4 regions of the Paenibacillus sp. URB8-2 genome follow, and region 1 is predicted to be linked to each of the others. Evidence: riboswitches for the same ligand, from Rfam matches in the RefSeq annotation. Region 1 holds a riboswitch; each other region holds the start of a gene.
What was found. A riboswitch is a leader RNA that binds a small molecule or an ion and turns the genes downstream of it on or off. The one in region 1 is predicted to bind cobalamin.
Positions count from the first base shown of each region.

Region 1 (4,182 bases):
GGTGCCACTCCCACTTCAAAAAGGACGAACGGATTTGCGGCGGCAGCGCGTGCCGATTTGGAACCAGCGTAGTCCCCGGAGACGATGCCTTTGGCCTCGAGAATCTGCAGCGCCTCCATCGCCGCTTCCAGCGGGCCGGACGATTTCGCGCTGCTGTAAGAGGCGGAAGCCGGGAAATCAAGTTGAACGGACTTAGCTTCCCCTCTCTCTCCAGCCTCTTCCTTCGCACTCAGTGACCACGGCTCCGCCGCCACTTGAAGACGCTCGCTAGGTCTTAGTCTCTGCTCTTCCGAGTCCAGTGTATATTTCCGCTGGTAGCCTCTCGGCGTAATCATTAAGCCGTCATAGACCACCGTCGACGAGTTGCCGATAATAACCGTGGTAAGCATCCCTATTTCATGCTCCAGCATGTCCGCCAAGGTGGTAAGGACAACCTGCTGCCGGTCCCGGTAAGCGCTCTTCACCAGACCTACCGGCGTGTCCGCGGAACGGTGCTCCAGCAAAATCCGCTGAGTCTCAGCGATCTGCCGGGTACGCCTTCCGCTTCTCGGATTATAAAGAGCGATCACAAAATCCGCTGCAGCCGCCGCTTCCACGCGTTTGGCAATGGTGTCCCAAGGGGTTAAATGATCACTTAGACTGATCGTACAGGCATCATGCATAATTGGCGCCCCAAGGAGCGCGGCACAGGAGTTGATCGAGGAGATTCCGGGAATAACCTCTACTTCCACTCCCTCCTCGGCATTCCATTTCTTTTCGATCAATACTTCATAGATTAGTCCGGCCATTCCGTATACACCGGCGTCGCCGCTGGAAATAACCGCAACTGTTCTTCCCATATACGCCTGCCGTACAGCCTCCTGAGCGCGGCTCACTTCTTCCGTCATGCTGGTTCTTACAATTTCCTGAGTGGTTAGAAGGCCCCGGATCAAATCCACATAGGTGTTGTAACCTATGATGACTTCGCTTTCCTCGATTGCCCTGCGGGCACGATCCGTAATATGTTCAAAAGCGCCCGGGCCAAACCCGATCACAAGCAGTTTGCCTCTCTTCTGTTCCATCGTGCAGCCTCCTCTATTTAAACCATGATCACTCTACCGCAAGGCCGAATTCATCTTCTTCAGGGGCCGGACTCGGGATACCGAGATCTTCAAATGTGGCCATCTTCGAAACCAGATGTACAGCCGATTCGATGACAGGAAGAGCCAGCGCGGCCCCTGTCCCTTCTCCAAGGCGCATGTCCAGATACAGCAAAGGCTTCAGCCCAAGCTCATCAAGAACGATACGGTGCGCCGGTTCAACGGACAAATGGGAAGCGAATAAATAATCCCGGCAGCGGGGTTCGATCCGGCAGGCAGCGAGCGCCGCAGCCCCTGTAATCACCCCGTCAATAACCACCGGAACTCTGCGGGCAGCCGCTCCCAATATCACACCTGCCAGCCCGGCGATTTCGAGTCCTCCTACTTTAGCGAGCACGTCGACAGCATCACCCGGATTAGGCCGGTTGACCTGTATCGCCCGTTCGATCACCTTTGTTTTGGCGGCTAACGCTTCGTCGCCGATACCGGTTCCCCTTCCGGTGATCCGTTCCGCCGGATGGTCAGTGAACACCGCCGTAATAGCGCTGCTTGGAGTCGTGTTGCCGATGCCCATTTCCCCTAAACCGATCACTTCGATTCCTTTATCAGCAAGCTCGTAAGCCATATCTATCCCGACATGCATCGCGGCAACCGCTTCTTCCTTGGTCATCGCCGGCCCTTTTGCCATATTGGCCGTTCCCGGGCGGACTTTCCGCTGAACTACACCTTCCGGCAGGTCTGTCAGCAAAGTCCCGACATCGATAACGTGAACCTCCGCCCCCGCTTGCTGTGCGAGCACATTAACAGCGGCGCTTTGGCGAATAAAATTCGCCATCATAAGCCCTGTAACTTCCTGTGGATAGGCGCTGACGCCTTCCTGAACGACACCGTGATCGCCGCACATCACGATAATCGCTTTATTGTCCACACGGGGCTGCACGCTGCCTGTTATACCGGCAAGCCTTACAGCAATCTCCTCCAGGCAGCCAAGACTCCCCAAAGGTTTGGTCAGGTTGTTGACGCGTTTTCTCATTTGATGCATCGATACAATATTCAGCCGTTCAATCCGATTGATCACTTGCAATAATTTTTCCAAGAAAATCACAATCCCTTCTACCATTCTAGAGACATATGTAACAAAATTTGAGAAACAAAAAAAGCACTCCCTACACAAAAAGAGCGTAGAAGTGCCGTTAATCGCCGTAATACAAGCGTGCTCCCCCTTCCTATCCTCGTAGGTCAGTCGTGCTGTTGAAAAAAGGCAGGTCTCCTGACTTGTGGATCAGACGCAAAAACCAAAATCATAATGACTCGGTTGCTTAAGCCTTCCCATTTGACACAGTGGCTTAAAGCTTGCTCTCCATTTACAGTGGCGGGACCGCGACGGACTTTCACCGTTCTTCCCTTTTAAGAAACGCCTTAGCGTTTCACCTTTTTCTCCATATGCTGTTGTAGACAAGATATGCTTACAGTACGCCTATTATAACTTGAGATTTAAAAAGAAGTCTATGAGTCTGCTCTCCAGTTTATCCGTGAATTCGATTATAGTACCATTGTCCACGATTTCTTCTTGTCCGGTATTCATCCGAATGATGCTGCCATGCGTCACAAGCAGTACATTTCTGTCCGCCGAGGGCTCCAGACAAACTAAAGTACGTTAGCGTTATTTAGACTTCCCAAGCCCTTCGTAAACCGCCTCGCAAAGGTCTATCGTAAACTGGCCCGACATGCCTTCCAGCGCGGTGTTGGTAAACGCGACGACGCTTATTTGTTTGACGGGATCAACAAACCAGGAATGACCATAAGTTCCGCCCATACGCCAAGTTCCCGGCGACTCGGAAGTTTGAGCGGCCGCCGGATCTTTCAGCACGGTAAAACCCAGCCCGAATCCACGCCCTGGCCAGTATGCCATAGGAAGATTGCCGATCTGATTGGTGGTCATTTCTTGAACCAGACTCTCCGGCAATAGAGGTGCTCCACCTTTTCGTAAGGTTTCCAACAGCCGCATAAAATCACCCGCACTGCCAACCATGCCGGCGCCACCTGACGGATACGCCGTATCATCAAGCGCCCGGCCGGGAGCAAGCCGGAAACCCGAAGTACCTTCTATAAATGGAATGTGGTCAAAATCAAGCAAACGGCGCGGCTCAGGAAGATCGTTCGCATAGGCCGCTGAAAGCCTTAGGGCATCGACCGCAATAAATCCGGTATCATTCATGCCAAGCGGTCCGGTCACAAGAGAACGTATCGCTTCGCCTAGCGGGGTATCGGCAGACCTGGCAATAACTGCACCCAGTACATCTGTTGCAATGGAATACTTCCACTGGGTACCTGGCACATAGAGGAGCGGTACGGAAGCAATACGGCGCAGATTTTCTTCCAATGAAATGCCGGCCTGATCCATACCGTCCGATACTCCGGCGTTCTCATATGAATCATGTTCCTTCTGAAAGAAACGGTAGGTCAATCCTGCCGTGTGAGTCAACAAATGCCGAATGGTCACGGCTGCAAATTCACCATTCTGCAAACGGGGGCGAAACTCGGGCAGCCATCTGTCCACGCGATCATCCAACCCCAGACGGCCTTGCGATACAAGCACCAGGGCAGCCGTGGAAACGATCGGTTTAGATACGGAAGCAAGCCGGAATAACGTATGATCTTGCATGAACCGGTTTTGTTCGCGGTCTGCATATCCGGCAGCGCGGTTATAACATTGCGTTCCGTTAAGCGTAACTTGGACAACAGCACCAACCAGCCTTTTTTCGGCAAGGGTACGATCAATGACTTCATCAATACGTGCCTGCAGCGCTTCTGTATCTCTCTTATTTAGATCGTATTTGCTCAATGTTATCCACCCTCTCTAACTTTCATGTATTAAATTAAATTGCTCATTTTACATATCGAAATCAATCCATTATGATGATTATACAAAGTAATAAAAGAAATTTTCTTTTAAATACCTTAATTTTTAAGGAGGACTTTCATAGTGGATCATGTGGACAAACAAATCCTCTTCCATCTTCAAAATCAGGCAAGAATTTCAATGACAGAGCTGGGTAAAAGCGTCGGTTTGTCCCAACCTGCTGTAACGGAACGGGTCAGA
Region 1 is NZ_AP023239.1:2,201,983-2,206,164, reverse strand. Features, by position in the region: gene cobJ (precorrin-3B C(17)-methyltransferase) at 1-1,061, opposite strand, end outside; gene cobT (nicotinate-nucleotide--dimethylbenzimidazole phosphoribosyltransferase) at 1,090-2,184, opposite strand; cobalamin riboswitch at 2,323-2,529, opposite strand; gene PUR_RS10050 (serine hydrolase domain-containing protein) at 2,743-3,924, opposite strand; gene PUR_RS10045 (Lrp/AsnC family transcriptional regulator) at 4,066-4,182, shown strand, end outside.

Region 2 (4,182 bases), 1.7 Mb from region 1:
CAACAGACAACACCAGCAGCGTTACAATGGAATACAACCCCCGTTTTATCATGACCATCCCCCCAAATATGTCTGTTCGTCCTTACATTTAATTTCTAGACGATTCCAGCCTCTGGAAGGTTGCAGGTTGAAAAAACAATACACCGGGATCGGACTCCCGGTGTATCACTATGCCGCTCCTCACGCGCAAGTTACGGCTGAATCGCCCGCGCCTTCTTTCTGGCGTCTTCCGCGGCCGCCACCATATTTCGCAGCGAAGCCTCCGTTTCGCTCCAGCCTCGCGTCTTTAGTCCGCAGTCCGGATTGATCCAGAACTGCTCCGGATGCAGAGCCCGCAGCGCCCGGTTAATGCCGGTCTCCATTTCCTCCACTGACGGAACGCGCGGACTATGGATGTCATACACTCCCAGCCCGAGGCCTTTGTCGTATCTCATCTCCTCGAAGCTTGCAATCAGCTCGCCGTGGCTGCGGGAAGTCTCGATGGAAATAACATCCGCATCCATATCGGAAATGGCATCGATCATATCGCTAAATTCGCAGTAGCACATATGTGTATGAATTTGCGTCGTATCACGAACGAGGCTTGTGGAAATACGGAAAGCTCTTACAGCCCAGTCCAGATAATGCGTCCGGTCCTTCTCCTTAAGGGGGAGTCCTTCGCGCGCCGCCGGCTCGTCCACCTGAATCATTTCCACACCGGCGCTTTCCAGAGCCAGCACCTCCTGCCGGAGAGCGAGCGCAATCTGGTAGGCGACCCTCTCTCTGCTCAGATCGTCGCGCACGAACGACCAGTTCAGAATCGTGACCGGTCCGGTGAGCATGCCCTTTACCGGCAGCTTCGTCAAAGATTGCGCATAGACGCTTTCCTTGACGGTCATCGGTTCGGTGAAAGCAACATCGGCGTAAATCACCGGAGGCTTGACGCAGCGGGAACCATAGGACTGCACCCAACCGTTCTGTGTGAACAGGAATCCGTCCAGCTTCTCCCCGAAGAACTCCACCATATCCGTACGTTCGAATTCACCATGCACCAGAACGTCCAGACCGATCTTCTCCTGAAGTGCGATGGCGTCCGCGATTTGCAGGCGGATAAATTCATCATAGCGTTCCTGGCTCAGCTCGCCTTTGCGCCATTTCAACCGCGCCTGGCGGACCTCCGGTGTCTGCGGAAAGCTGCCGATCGTCGTTGTCGGCAGCAGCGGCAGGCGCCACTTGTCCTGCTGGCGCTTCGCGCGCTCGGTGTAGCCCGGGCTGCGGTGATCCGGCAGTTCGGCCAGGCCGCGTTCAAGCCCCGCCACGTCCGCGCGGCTGCGCTCCGGCAGCTTGCGGAAGGCATCCAGCGCCGCCTTCGCCCCGGTCCACTGCGTACCGGCAGCTTCCCTGCCTTCAAGCAGCGCCCGTTTCAGCAGCGTAAGCTCCGCCAGCTTCTCATCGGCGAAGGCCAGCGCGTTCCGCACCTCCGGCTTCAGCCGTTCCTCGCTCCGCACCGTCACGGGCACATGCAGCAGGCTGCTGGACGGCTGCAGAATCAGCTTGTCTTCCGGTACGAGCCGCTCCAGCCTTTCAGCCAGCGCCAGCTTATCCTCCGGGTCGCAGCGCCAAATGCCGCGCCCGTCGATCACCCCCGCTCCGAGCGTCTTATCCTCCGGCCAGCCCAGGCGCTCGATCGCTTCCAGGTTGGCTCCGCCGTCGTGTACAAAATCGAGGCCGACTCCCTGCACCGGCAGCTTCAATAGAGCTTCAAGCGGTTCGGCGGACTCGAAATACGTCTGAAGCATAATGGAAAGACCGGGAACAGCGGAATGAAGCGCGTCGAAGATGTAGCCTAGAAGTTCAATATCCTCTTTCCCAAGTCCGGTTACTACAGCCGGCTCGTCAATTTGAACCCATGCCGCTCCCTCCCGTTCCAGCTCCTGCAGTAGCTGTACATAAACCGGCAGGAACCGCTCCGCCACACTGCGGATTTCCGAAAGGGCAAAGCCCTTGGACAGTTTCAGAAACGTATAGAGTCCGATAACCACGGGCTTTCCGTCGATGCCCGCTTGCGATTTGGCGAACCGGTATGCGGCAAGCGGTTTGTTCTCCGTTAGAACAGGCTTGATATCGCCGATCTCCGGCACGATGTAATGGTAATTCGTATTGAACCATTTCGTCATTTCGCACGCCGCCGCCCGGGAGTTCCCGCGGGCCATGGCAAAATACAGATCCAGTCCGGCAGGTCCTCCCTCGTACCGGTACCGCTGAGGCACAATGCCGAACATGACCGCCGTATCCAGCATATGATCGTAATACGTGAAATCCCCCACAGGAATCAGGTCGATGCCCGCCTCCTGCTGCTTACGCAAATTACCCAGCTGATAACGTTCCATTTCCGCCCGCAGCTGTTCTTCGCCGATCCGGCCCGCCCAGTAAGCTTCCAATGCTTTTTTCCATTCCCGGTTCGCACCGATTCTCGGGTATCCAAGATTGCTTGTTCTTGTGTTAATTGTCATTTCTCCGTTCCTCCTATTCGTCTGGTCCTACCTTAGGCTCCCAAAAAAACATCATATTCCGTTGTTTAAGGAAGTGAACCTTTTGTCCGTCTCGGAAGAGTCGCTGTCCATTTCACGTAACTTTCCAACAAAAAGGCGTCCTTCCCCCAAAAGCGCAAGGGGAAAGACGCCTACGTTAAAATTACGTTTGCGATCTGACACCTTCCCATCTCCCGTAGGTACAGCAGTGCGTCGAAACAGGCAGGTCTCCTGGCTGCGGCGTCATCGTCATCAGCAGCCTTCCCGTCAGCCCAGGCTGACAGTGGCATAATCTGGCTGAAGACTCGTCCGTTACAGTGGCGGGACCGCGTCGGCTTTGCACCGAGCTTCCCTTTTAAGCCTCCGGAATTCTCTTGTCCGGCAAGCACCCGTTTCCGTTATTTAATGGTCTGTTACTTGAATGTTGAGTACACCATTAATGTTACGGCAAGACCCCGCGGTCCGCAATAGAAGATGGAAGCTCCAGCTATAGCAATACCTGATAACCGGTTAAAAGAAAATAATATAGACGAAGGCGGCCAGCACGATGCGGTAGATGGCGAACGGCAGCAGCTTGATGCGGTTGATCAGCTTCAGGAAGAACCGCATCGACAGCAGCGCGAACACGAAGGCGCTGATAAATCCGGCGATAAAGAACGGCAGCGCGTCCATCGTAAAGTACTGCCAGTTCTTGAGCAATGAGATAAAGCTCGCGCCTGCCATAATGGGCACCGCCATGATAAAGGTGAAGTCGGCGGCGGCGCGATGGCTCATGCCCAGAAGGACGCCTCCCGAAATCGTCGAGCCGGAACGCGAGAAGCCGGGCCACAGTGAGAAACACTGGATCAGACCGACCCCAAGCGCCTGCCCGTATGTAATCTGGTCAACGCTCTGCGCCTTGACACGCTTCGGAGCGAACAAATCCGCGCAGATCATAAATATGGCGCCGATCACAAGCCCGATCAGCACGGTCGACGTCGAGAAGAGGTACTCGTCAATGTAATCCTCGAACAGCATTCCCAGAACACCCGCCGGGATCAGACCAACCAGGACCTGCCCAAGCCTCAGACGGCCTGGCGTATGTATCTGCGGCGGTTGGCCGTCCGGGACCGGCTCAAGCGATCCCCGGCTGAAGCGTTTCAGTCCAAGCAGATCGATGAAACGATTTCTAAAGATGACGACGACCGCAAGGATTGAGCCGAGCTGTATTACGACCTTAAACGTATTGGCCGTGTATTTTCCGAGAAGTTCCTGAGATTTCAACCACATGTCGTCGACAATAATCATGTGACCCGTTGAGGACACCGGAGCAAATTCGGTCAGGCCTTCCACCAGACCCAAAATAACGGCTTTGATAATTGCGAGCAGATCCAAGCTTTCGCCTCCTTAAAGAATGATGATTTAAAGTTTCATTATTAGTAGCTTAAACATCGCCGGCAATTTCTGAAACTTACAAGCCATATTTCCAGGTAAGAATACCTAACGCAAGCATTTCGCCTCATCCTTCCGAACTTGCACTACACCCGAGGAAATGTGCAATAATGAACAGAAAGATCACATTACGGCGGAACAACGTGGGGAGGATGTTCATTGTTTGCAAGCCTGCGCGCATTTCTATCCGCCTGGAGGGATTATCCCCGGGAGGAGGGAGAGCTGATCGGAAAGCGGTACA
Region 2 is NZ_AP023239.1:3,865,965-3,870,146, forward strand. Features, by position in the region: gene PUR_RS17900 (DUF4349 domain-containing protein) at 1-52, opposite strand, end outside; gene metE (5-methyltetrahydropteroyltriglutamate--homocysteine S-methyltransferase) at 192-2,492, opposite strand; cobalamin riboswitch at 2,715-2,918, opposite strand; gene PUR_RS17910 (undecaprenyl-diphosphate phosphatase) at 3,021-3,884, opposite strand; gene PUR_RS17915 (serine/threonine protein kinase) at 4,101-4,182, shown strand, end outside.
Region 2: another riboswitch for cobalamin. It lies ahead of metE (5-methyltetrahydropteroyltriglutamate--homocysteine S-methyltransferase); the one in region 1 lies ahead of cobT (nicotinate-nucleotide--dimethylbenzimidazole phosphoribosyltransferase).

Region 3 (4,182 bases), 1.7 Mb from region 1:
TTGCTGTTTTCGGGAATTGTTGTTTTGGCTTATTATTACGGGCTCAGTCCAAATGAAGAAGTTACGGTAGTCTCCCAAATCGCCGAGTTGACGTTCGGACGGAGCTTTATGTACTTTTTTATCCAGGTGACAACCGCGCTCATCTTGATTCTGGCCGCCAATACCGGATACTCGGCATTTCCGCTGCTTGCGGTCAATCTCGCTAAAGACAAGTTCATTCCAAGAATGTTCACGGTTCGGGGAGACCGGCTCGGGTACTCCAACGGAATCATTATTCTGGGGATTTTGTCCATCCTGCTGATCCTTGTATTTGAAGGACAGACCGAACAGCTCATTCCCCTGTATGCCGTCGGCGTATTTATCCCGTTTACTCTTTCCCAGTCGGGGATGATCGTCAAGTGGCTGCGGGAAAAGCCGGCCGGATGGCTGACGAAGCTCCTCATTAACGCAACCGGCGCCGCAATCAGCTTCGTCGTTACCCTGATGTTCTTACTTACCAAATTTACCCAGGTATGGACAGTACTTGTGTTTCTGCCGCTGATCGTCTACCTCTTCTACAGGATTCGGAAGCATTATGAAGCCGCAGCGGACCAGCTGAGGCTCACTACCTGCGAGCCGTCCGTGCCGATCGAAGGAAATGTCATCATTCTGCCTGTGGCCGGCATTACGCATGTCGTGGAGAAATCGCTGAACTATGCCAAAACACTTTCGGCGCACCAGATCATTGCCGTCAATGTTCCTTTTGAGCGGGAGGAAGAAGCCGAATTTGAAGAAAAATGGGCCAAGTGGCAGCCCGATATCCGATTGGTAACCCTGTACTCGCCCTACCGGAGCATCATTCAACCGCTGATTAAATTTATCGACACCGTTCAGAATAAGGCAAGCGAGTCGAATTACCAGGTTACGGTGATCATCCCGCAGTTCATTCCGAAAAAGGGCTGGCACAACATCCTCCACAATCAATCCGGTCTGCTCATTCGCACCCACCTGTTGTACCGGAGAAATGTGGTCGTAACGACGGTGCCGTATCATTTAAAGAAGTAAGCTTAAAGAACAGACTCAATGCGAAAAAGAGTATCCTTTTACAACAAAAAATAACGCGGTCCCCGTACACCCGAGAACCGCGTCAAATCAAGCTTTTTAGGATGCTGGTGAAGGGAATTGAACCCCCGGCCTACGCATTACGAGTGCGTTGCTCTACCCCTGAGCTACACCAGCATATACTTAATTTTCCGTCACAACAGAAACTATTATACCTCGTTTGGTGAAAAAAGCAACTCTTTTTTAGACCGGTTTGTTGCAAGAAATTGTCGCCATTGCTTTGGGAGGATACCCCTAACAAACCGGGCGGGAAAGCGGTTCGCCGCTGCACACTCCGTTCGGCTCAAACCGTATGTTGCTGTCCCTGCCGCCCAATCTGCCTCTGCCCAGAGCGGCAATCATGCCGCCCCGGCAGTCCGTCTGCTCCTACTCTTCGTGCAGCTTGCGCTCCACCGACTCCAGCTTCTGCTTACTGCTGGCCTCTTTGTCGCGCCGGTCGTCGATTTTGAGCGCAGTGGACACGCGCTGGGCGCCGGCCGCGAACGGCGTTTCGTGCAGGACTTCGACCGCAGCCAGAATGCGCGGCAGCGGGCCTTCAATAATAGTGCCCATGGATGTAAGCTCAAAGGTTATGCCCTCCACGCTCTCCAGCGCGCGCTGCATCCCGGCGACATAACTGCTGAGACTGGTGCTGCCGGTTCCGATCGGAATTACGGTGATTTCGGCGATAGTCATTTGAATAACCTCCCTCTCCATGCTGCATTGCGGAAACATCCCTATACAGCTTTCCTATATTGTAGCAACTGGAGAGCCGGGCTACAAATCGTCCTCTCATTCGTTCATAGCCGGAGGGCCTATCAGGTTTTGTTTGTGGCACCTCACAGCAAATCCGGATTCAAACGATGCCATATCCCCTCTCGTTTGTGACTCTTGAAGGGTCAGTTTGTGGATGAATTTGTGGATTACCTGTGGACGGTTTGTGGATGTTCTGTGGATATCAAAAACTCAAAAAATATGTTTACAGATACAACATATTGGGTTATCTTAAATAAACGACAACAAAATATAGTGGAATCAGGTGCTTGACTCTCTAACGAGAAGTCATAGCTTAATAGGGAAGCGCGGTGCGAATCCGCTGCGGTCCCGCCACTGTAACCGGATGCCCCGCCTCAGGCGAGGACGCGGGCGGCATCTTCCGGCACAAGGCCACTGAGAGCGCAAGGAATCCGCTCCCGGGAAGGCGCCGGAAGAACAGACGGAAGCCAGGAGACCTGCCTGTTTCCAGCGACACCATTCATAAGAGTGCCTGCGAGGAACAGGAGGGGTGTCCGCTATGTAGTTTTTTATATTGACCGGGCTTGGTTATACGGGCCTGGCGAGCATAGTGGCATTTCCTGCGTTCTTGGGCAGGAAATGCCTTTTTGGAATGCAAGTTTTTTTTGAACACAAGGATAATCAGAGTTTTAGGACAGGGACGTTATGGAGAGGAGAGCTGCACAATGACGCTGCTGGAGAAACGGCAAACAAGCGGCCAAAGCGCAAACGAAGTTCTGTTGGAGGAAGTTATCGGTCTGGGGCGCGATATTATCGACAGCCGGGACATGGATCTGCTGAGGGAGAATGCCAATCTGAACGGGGAAAGCTTCTCCGGCAAGATGAGCAAATTCGGCAGCGAGTATTCCAAATGGTATGCCCGCAGCTTCACGATGCCGCCCCAGCTTATGCAGGCGATCAAGGAAAACGTCGTATACGTGCATGATCTGGACCAATACGCCATCGGAACGACGAACTGCATTTTCATCCCGTTTGACAAACTGCTCCGGCAGGGCTTCAACACCGGCAACGGTAGTGTGCGGCCTCCGAACTCCATTATGACGGCCATGGCGCTTACGGCGATTATTTTTCAATCCCAACAAAACGCCCAATACGGCGGCGTATCGGGAAGTAAGCTCGATCATGATCTCGCCCCTTATGTGGCCAAGTCTTTCGCCAAGCTGTTCCGCAAGGGCCTGGATTATTTTGAAGAAGGACAAGCCGGCGAGGACCTCGGGGAAATCACAATGAGCCGGACCGATCTGAAGGAACGTTATCCGAAGGCCTTCCGCTACGCGCTGAAGGAGACGCAGAGCGAAACGCTTCAAGCATCCGAGAGTCTGATACATAACCTGAACACGATGTCCTCCAGAGCGGGGGGACAAATTCCTTTTACCAGCATCAATTACGGCACCTGCACCTCGCCCGAGGGACAGCTTGTAATCGACTCCCTGCTGACGGCTACGATGAATGGTCTGGGCAGCGGGGAAACGCCGGTGTTCCCAATTCAGATCTTTAAATGTAAAAAAGGCGTGAACCAGCAGCCGGGCGAACCCAACTACGCGCTGTTCCTGAAGGCAGCGGAATGCTCGGCGCGGCGGCTGTACCCGAATTTTGCGAATCTGGACGCCCCGCTGAATCTGATGTATTACGATCCGGCAAACCCGGATACCGAATTCGCGACGATGGGCTGCCGCACCCGGGTGCTCGGCGACCGCTTCGGACGCAATTACTGCTCCGGCAAAGGCAATCTGTCTTTCAATACATTGAACCTTGTCCGGCTTGGCATCCAATACGGAACCGCAACGGGTCTGCGGCAAGCGGCGGATGAGGAAGGCTTTTACGATGATCTGGATCATTATATGGAAATCGCCCTGGAGGGTCTTCTCCACCGCTTCCGCATCCAGGCGGCGCAAAAGGCCAAAGCGTCTGACTTCATGATGCGCGAAGGGGTATGGGAAGGCGGGGAACTGCTAGAGCCCGAGGACCAGGTGAGCGAACTGCTGAAGCACGGCAGCCTGTCGCTCGGCTTCATCGGCATGGCCGAATGCATGAAGGCGATGTACGGCAAGCATCACGCCGAGGATGCCGAGGTGTATGACAAGGCGCTCGCCATCGTGCGGCATATGCGCGAATTCTGCGACCGCAAGAGCGACGAGCTGGACCTGAACATTACCCTGTTCGCCACTCCGGCGGAAGGACTGTCCGGTAAGTTCACCAAGATCGACCGCAAGGAATTCGGCGCAATCGAAGGCGTTACCGACCGCGAGTATTATACGAACTCGTTCCATGTTCCGGTCTATTATCCAACGGGCGCGGCAAACAAGA
Region 3 is NZ_AP023239.1:462,834-467,015, reverse strand. Features, by position in the region: gene PUR_RS02215 (APC family permease) at 1-1,044, shown strand, start outside; tRNA gene PUR_RS02210 (tRNA-Thr) at 1,147-1,218, opposite strand; gene PUR_RS02205 (MTH1187 family thiamine-binding protein) at 1,468-1,776, opposite strand; cobalamin riboswitch at 2,101-2,334, shown strand; gene PUR_RS02200 (anaerobic ribonucleoside triphosphate reductase) at 2,541-4,182, shown strand, end outside.
Region 3: another riboswitch for cobalamin. It lies ahead of PUR_RS02200 (anaerobic ribonucleoside triphosphate reductase); the one in region 1 lies ahead of cobT (nicotinate-nucleotide--dimethylbenzimidazole phosphoribosyltransferase).

Region 4 (4,182 bases), 1.1 Mb from region 1:
GCGCGGCATCGTCCTGGTAGCCGGTAATTTGAAGCGCCTGTGTTCCCGGCGTCAGATCGGTTCCAAAGGACGCGACACCCTGGTCGTTCGTAGCAGCCGTTTTGCCGCCGATGGAGACGGAGACGCCTGCCGCCGGAGAGGTTACAGGATGCGAGGCGAAAGTCTCGTTGTCCCACACCCACGTTTTTTGAATAACGCTGACCTCAAACGCCTTTCCTTGCTTCGGTTGCTGCGGTGAGAAGGATACGGAATCAATCAGTTGAGTGACGCCATAGTTCCCATAATAAATGTCGAGCTTGTCGCCATCCTTAAGGACGAAATCTTTCATGCCGACATCGATGGCAACCCATTCGCCGTCTCTCTTGACCGCATACGACCACCCGGACAAGCTGCCAAAAAGCCCCGCCGGAATGCCGCCAATATCCGTTACGTAACTGCCGCTCGGATTGACAACCGAGATTCCCTTGGTCTCCGCCAGCTTGTTCAACGCGTCCAAAGCGCTGCTGCCGTACACATTGCCCTCGCCCAAAGAAGCCGTCGGTCCTTCGATGGCTACGGACACTTGGACAAGCGGGTGCACGGCCGGCGGATTCGCAATAAAATCATACAGATTACTGTCGCCGCCGCCCGTGAACAGGCTGTATGCGGCAAGCGCCTGCAGCGCCTGTTCCGTGGCAAAAGCGTCGTTGCCGCCGGACAGCAGGTGGGCAAAGCCTCCGTCTGCCGTACGGAAGCTCATCAGACGGCTGATCAGATTGCTGCCGCTCTTGGTGAAATCGGAACCGGCCGGATCGACGCCGTATGCGGTCAGGCCGATAATGGCCTGCGAGACGCTTTCGCTGCTCTCTCCATAGCCTCCGTGGGTCGTATTCTGCTGAGCGGACAGCCATAGTACCGCTTTTTGCCCGGCGGTGGCGACAGCCGGATCGCCCTTGTAAGGAGACAGAGCGGCCAAAGCCATTGCCGTAAGGTCGGGCTCACTGGAGCCTCCGCTATTGAGGGCAAATCCCCCGTCGCCATTTTGTCTGGAAAGAATGTGCTGAACCAGCTTGTCACGGGTCCATTTCGCATCGGACGGCACCGTATAGCTGCCGGAATCCAGCGCGATCAATCCGTAGACGGCGTTGTTCAGGCTTTGCCCGGTAATTCCGCCGCTGTTGTAGATAGATTCAATCAGATTATATCCTTTAATATTGGTCGGGTCTTCTCCGATCGCTTTAGCCGCTAAAGCGTACCTTGCATATTCCGTAACGGCCGAAAAGATCCCTTTCGCCTTCTCTACCGTTTGGTTAAGCGCGGCAGAGTAGGAATTCGGCACTTTGTACCCGGCTTGGGCCAAGCCGATTGCCTGCCATTCCGAGGCTACGCCTTGCTTTATAATATACTCGGCCGCGGAATAAACGGCATCGGTTACACCGATCGACTGGGAAGACGGGGTAGCCGCAGCTGCATCCGCAGCGTACCCGGCATCGGCAGCACCCGTTGTCTGCGAATCCGCAGCCTCGGCAAGCGCTTGCCCCGCCGGAGCAAACGGCGCGCCCAATAATGAAAAAATCATCAATAATGCCATTCCCAGCGCAAACATTCTGGAAGAAATCCTGTTCTTCATTCTTCAACCTCTTTCTCTCCTGAATAATGTGGGAGTCTTCCGAATAAGAAAAGACCGCCCCCGGAGGGACGGTCTTTCGGAAAAATGAGCCGGAATCCATGCTGTAAGCCATTCCCAGCATCAGCCGCACGCAAATGTCAGATGCCCTCACCCCCCGAAGGACACCGAACTTTGACTAAAAAAGGCAGGTCTCCTGGCTTATGCCTCATCGCTTCCCTCTCGCCTTCCCGCTTTACGTGAACAGTGGCATGATTTCAGAGGGTTACTCCGCATATACAGTGGCGGGACCGCGCCGGATTCCAACCGGCTTCCCTTTTAAGCAGGCTTGTAATCGGCCCGCACCTTTTTTAAGACTATATTAAATTTTGACAATCTTTATCATATCGGTTATCGCAGAGGTTGTCCATACATGGCAGGCCATTCGGCCATTAATTAAAACGGGAAAATCACACGTTATTCCGCCGGAGGACTCGCGCTTGCGGAAGGAGCCGGGGACGGGGCCGCCTGCGGATCTTCCATCAGTACCAGCGTGTAGTCTTCGGCTTTGACCGCGCTTCCGGCGGTCAGCTCCGGAGAGGAAACGAGCGTCACCTTCACCTGGTAAGGCGCAAGGCCGGAAGTTCCTGCGCCGGGTGAGGCCGGAGCCGGGGAACCCGGAGCGATTGACGCTGCATCCGGCTCTCCTGACGGCGAAGGCGCACCGGCGGGAACGTCCCCGCCGGGAGAGGCTGGCGGAACGGCCGAAGCCGCCAAAGATTCCGCGGCGGCTTCGCTCTCATCGGCGGACGCCGCTTCCGCATTGCCTATGCCGCCGCTTACGTTCCCGGCCGTTCCGGCGCTTCCGTCCACCGTTCCCGAATCGGCTGCTTCTCCGGCACCCGCCTCGACTCCGGAATCCGAAGGGCTAGCGGATACCTGAAGTTCGCAGTTATGGGTCAGGCCGTCCACTTTATATACTTCAGCCTGTCCGGTCCCGGAATCCACCTCAATCTCTGCCGGGTTAAACTCCTGGCAGGCGGCTTGGGAGGCGAAGGCGAACAGCAGCGAGCTTCCGCCCTTACCGTCGCCATGTACAAGATACGCCGCAGCTTCGAGATAACTCACGCCTGACGCAGACTGCGAAGGCGAAGGCTGCGGCGAGGCTGCCGGAACCGCTTCGTCTCCTCCTCCCTTCAGCAGACGGGTGGCAAGGACTCCCGCGATCAGCAGAACGATGAGGGCCGCGCCGAAGATCATCAGCTGAAACCGGCGGCGGCGTACCCACTGCGCCAGCGGCGAGGCCAGCTGCGACCGGGCCGCGCCATATACGCTTTGCAGCGCGGGTCCGGCCTTGGCCATATGATTTTTACGGAAATCGCGGCTCTTGAACGCTTCACGGTCATGGCCCGCAAAATATTTCAAAATCGCCCGCCGGTAGCCCGGCTGGAGCTTCTTGGAGGAAATGGCGAACAGCGGATTGTCCTGCGACCAGGCCAGAAAGCGGTACACCGCTTCCTTATCGCCATCCGCCTTCTGGCGGAGATGCTCCAGCAGCGCGTCGTACTCCAGCGGCCCTCCCTCGCGGGCACGGCTGTGGTAGAAGGCAAGCGGCAGGCGGGCAAACGGCTCCGTTCCCCGGTTCTCCTTGAGCCAGCGCCGACCCAACAGCTGCACATCGTCCATTTCCTGCGGGGACAGGCCGTCGAATATATGCTCGTCCGGGTCCTCTTCGCCGAACCAGCGGTACGCCGTGCGCAGCACATTCGCCTTCCGTCTGCTGTGCAGGTCGAGCGGCGGGTCCCATGCGCCCATTTCAAGGGAATACCGAACGAACGACAGCTCCAGCAGCTGCTCCTGCGTAATATCGTCAAGCGAAAGACGCTCCAGCAAATACCGGTCCGCCGCTGCTGCCAGCTCCTTCTGGAGCGCCAGCGCTTCGGGGCGAATGCCGGCTCTTCGCCGGCGGTCTTTCTCCGCTTGCTCAATGCAATCATGGATCGCAGCCACAGCACCCACCGGATCACGCTCGCGCTCCAGCTTCTCCGGCAAATAATCCAGCAGCGCGTCATGGACGGCCGGTTGACGGAGCGCTTCGGGCATAAAACGATCCCAGTCCGCCACGAATTCCAGCAGGTCCGCAGCGTTCGCGGCGGATGCCAGCCGGGATTCCACATAAGGCTGGAACAGAAGGCGTCCAAAGACCGGGGTCGTCAGCAGCTTGCGGAAAAAGGCGGCAGCCAGCTCCCCGCCGCTCTCGACCACTCCGAACGCCTCCTCCAGAGAGTCCCCCCGGCCCGCATTCTGCGCGTTCAGCATTCCGTTGATAAAGTAATCGACAATCCGCGTCCGGTAATTATGGCCCTTCAGCGAAAAATAATCCCGGAAGCTTTCCAGAACAGCCGGCTCCGGTATGGCTTTCTGACGGACGGCGTCGAATTCGCGGTCGAAGCGCTCCAGAAACAGGTCGTTCAGCCGGATTTTCGATTCCAGCGCCCCTTCTCCGCCAAGATAGCTCAGCAGCCCGTTCAGCACAGCACTTTTGTTCTCCCGGTATAAAGCCTCGTTCCCCTGCTCGATCCGGTAAAACACGGCCA
Region 4 is NZ_AP023239.1:1,077,732-1,081,913, reverse strand. Features, by position in the region: gene PUR_RS05060 (S-layer homology domain-containing protein) at 1-1,609, opposite strand, end outside; cobalamin riboswitch at 1,776-1,970, opposite strand; gene PUR_RS05055 (GAP1-N2 domain-containing protein) at 2,063-4,182, opposite strand, start outside.
Region 4: another riboswitch for cobalamin. It lies ahead of PUR_RS05060 (S-layer homology domain-containing protein); the one in region 1 lies ahead of cobT (nicotinate-nucleotide--dimethylbenzimidazole phosphoribosyltransferase).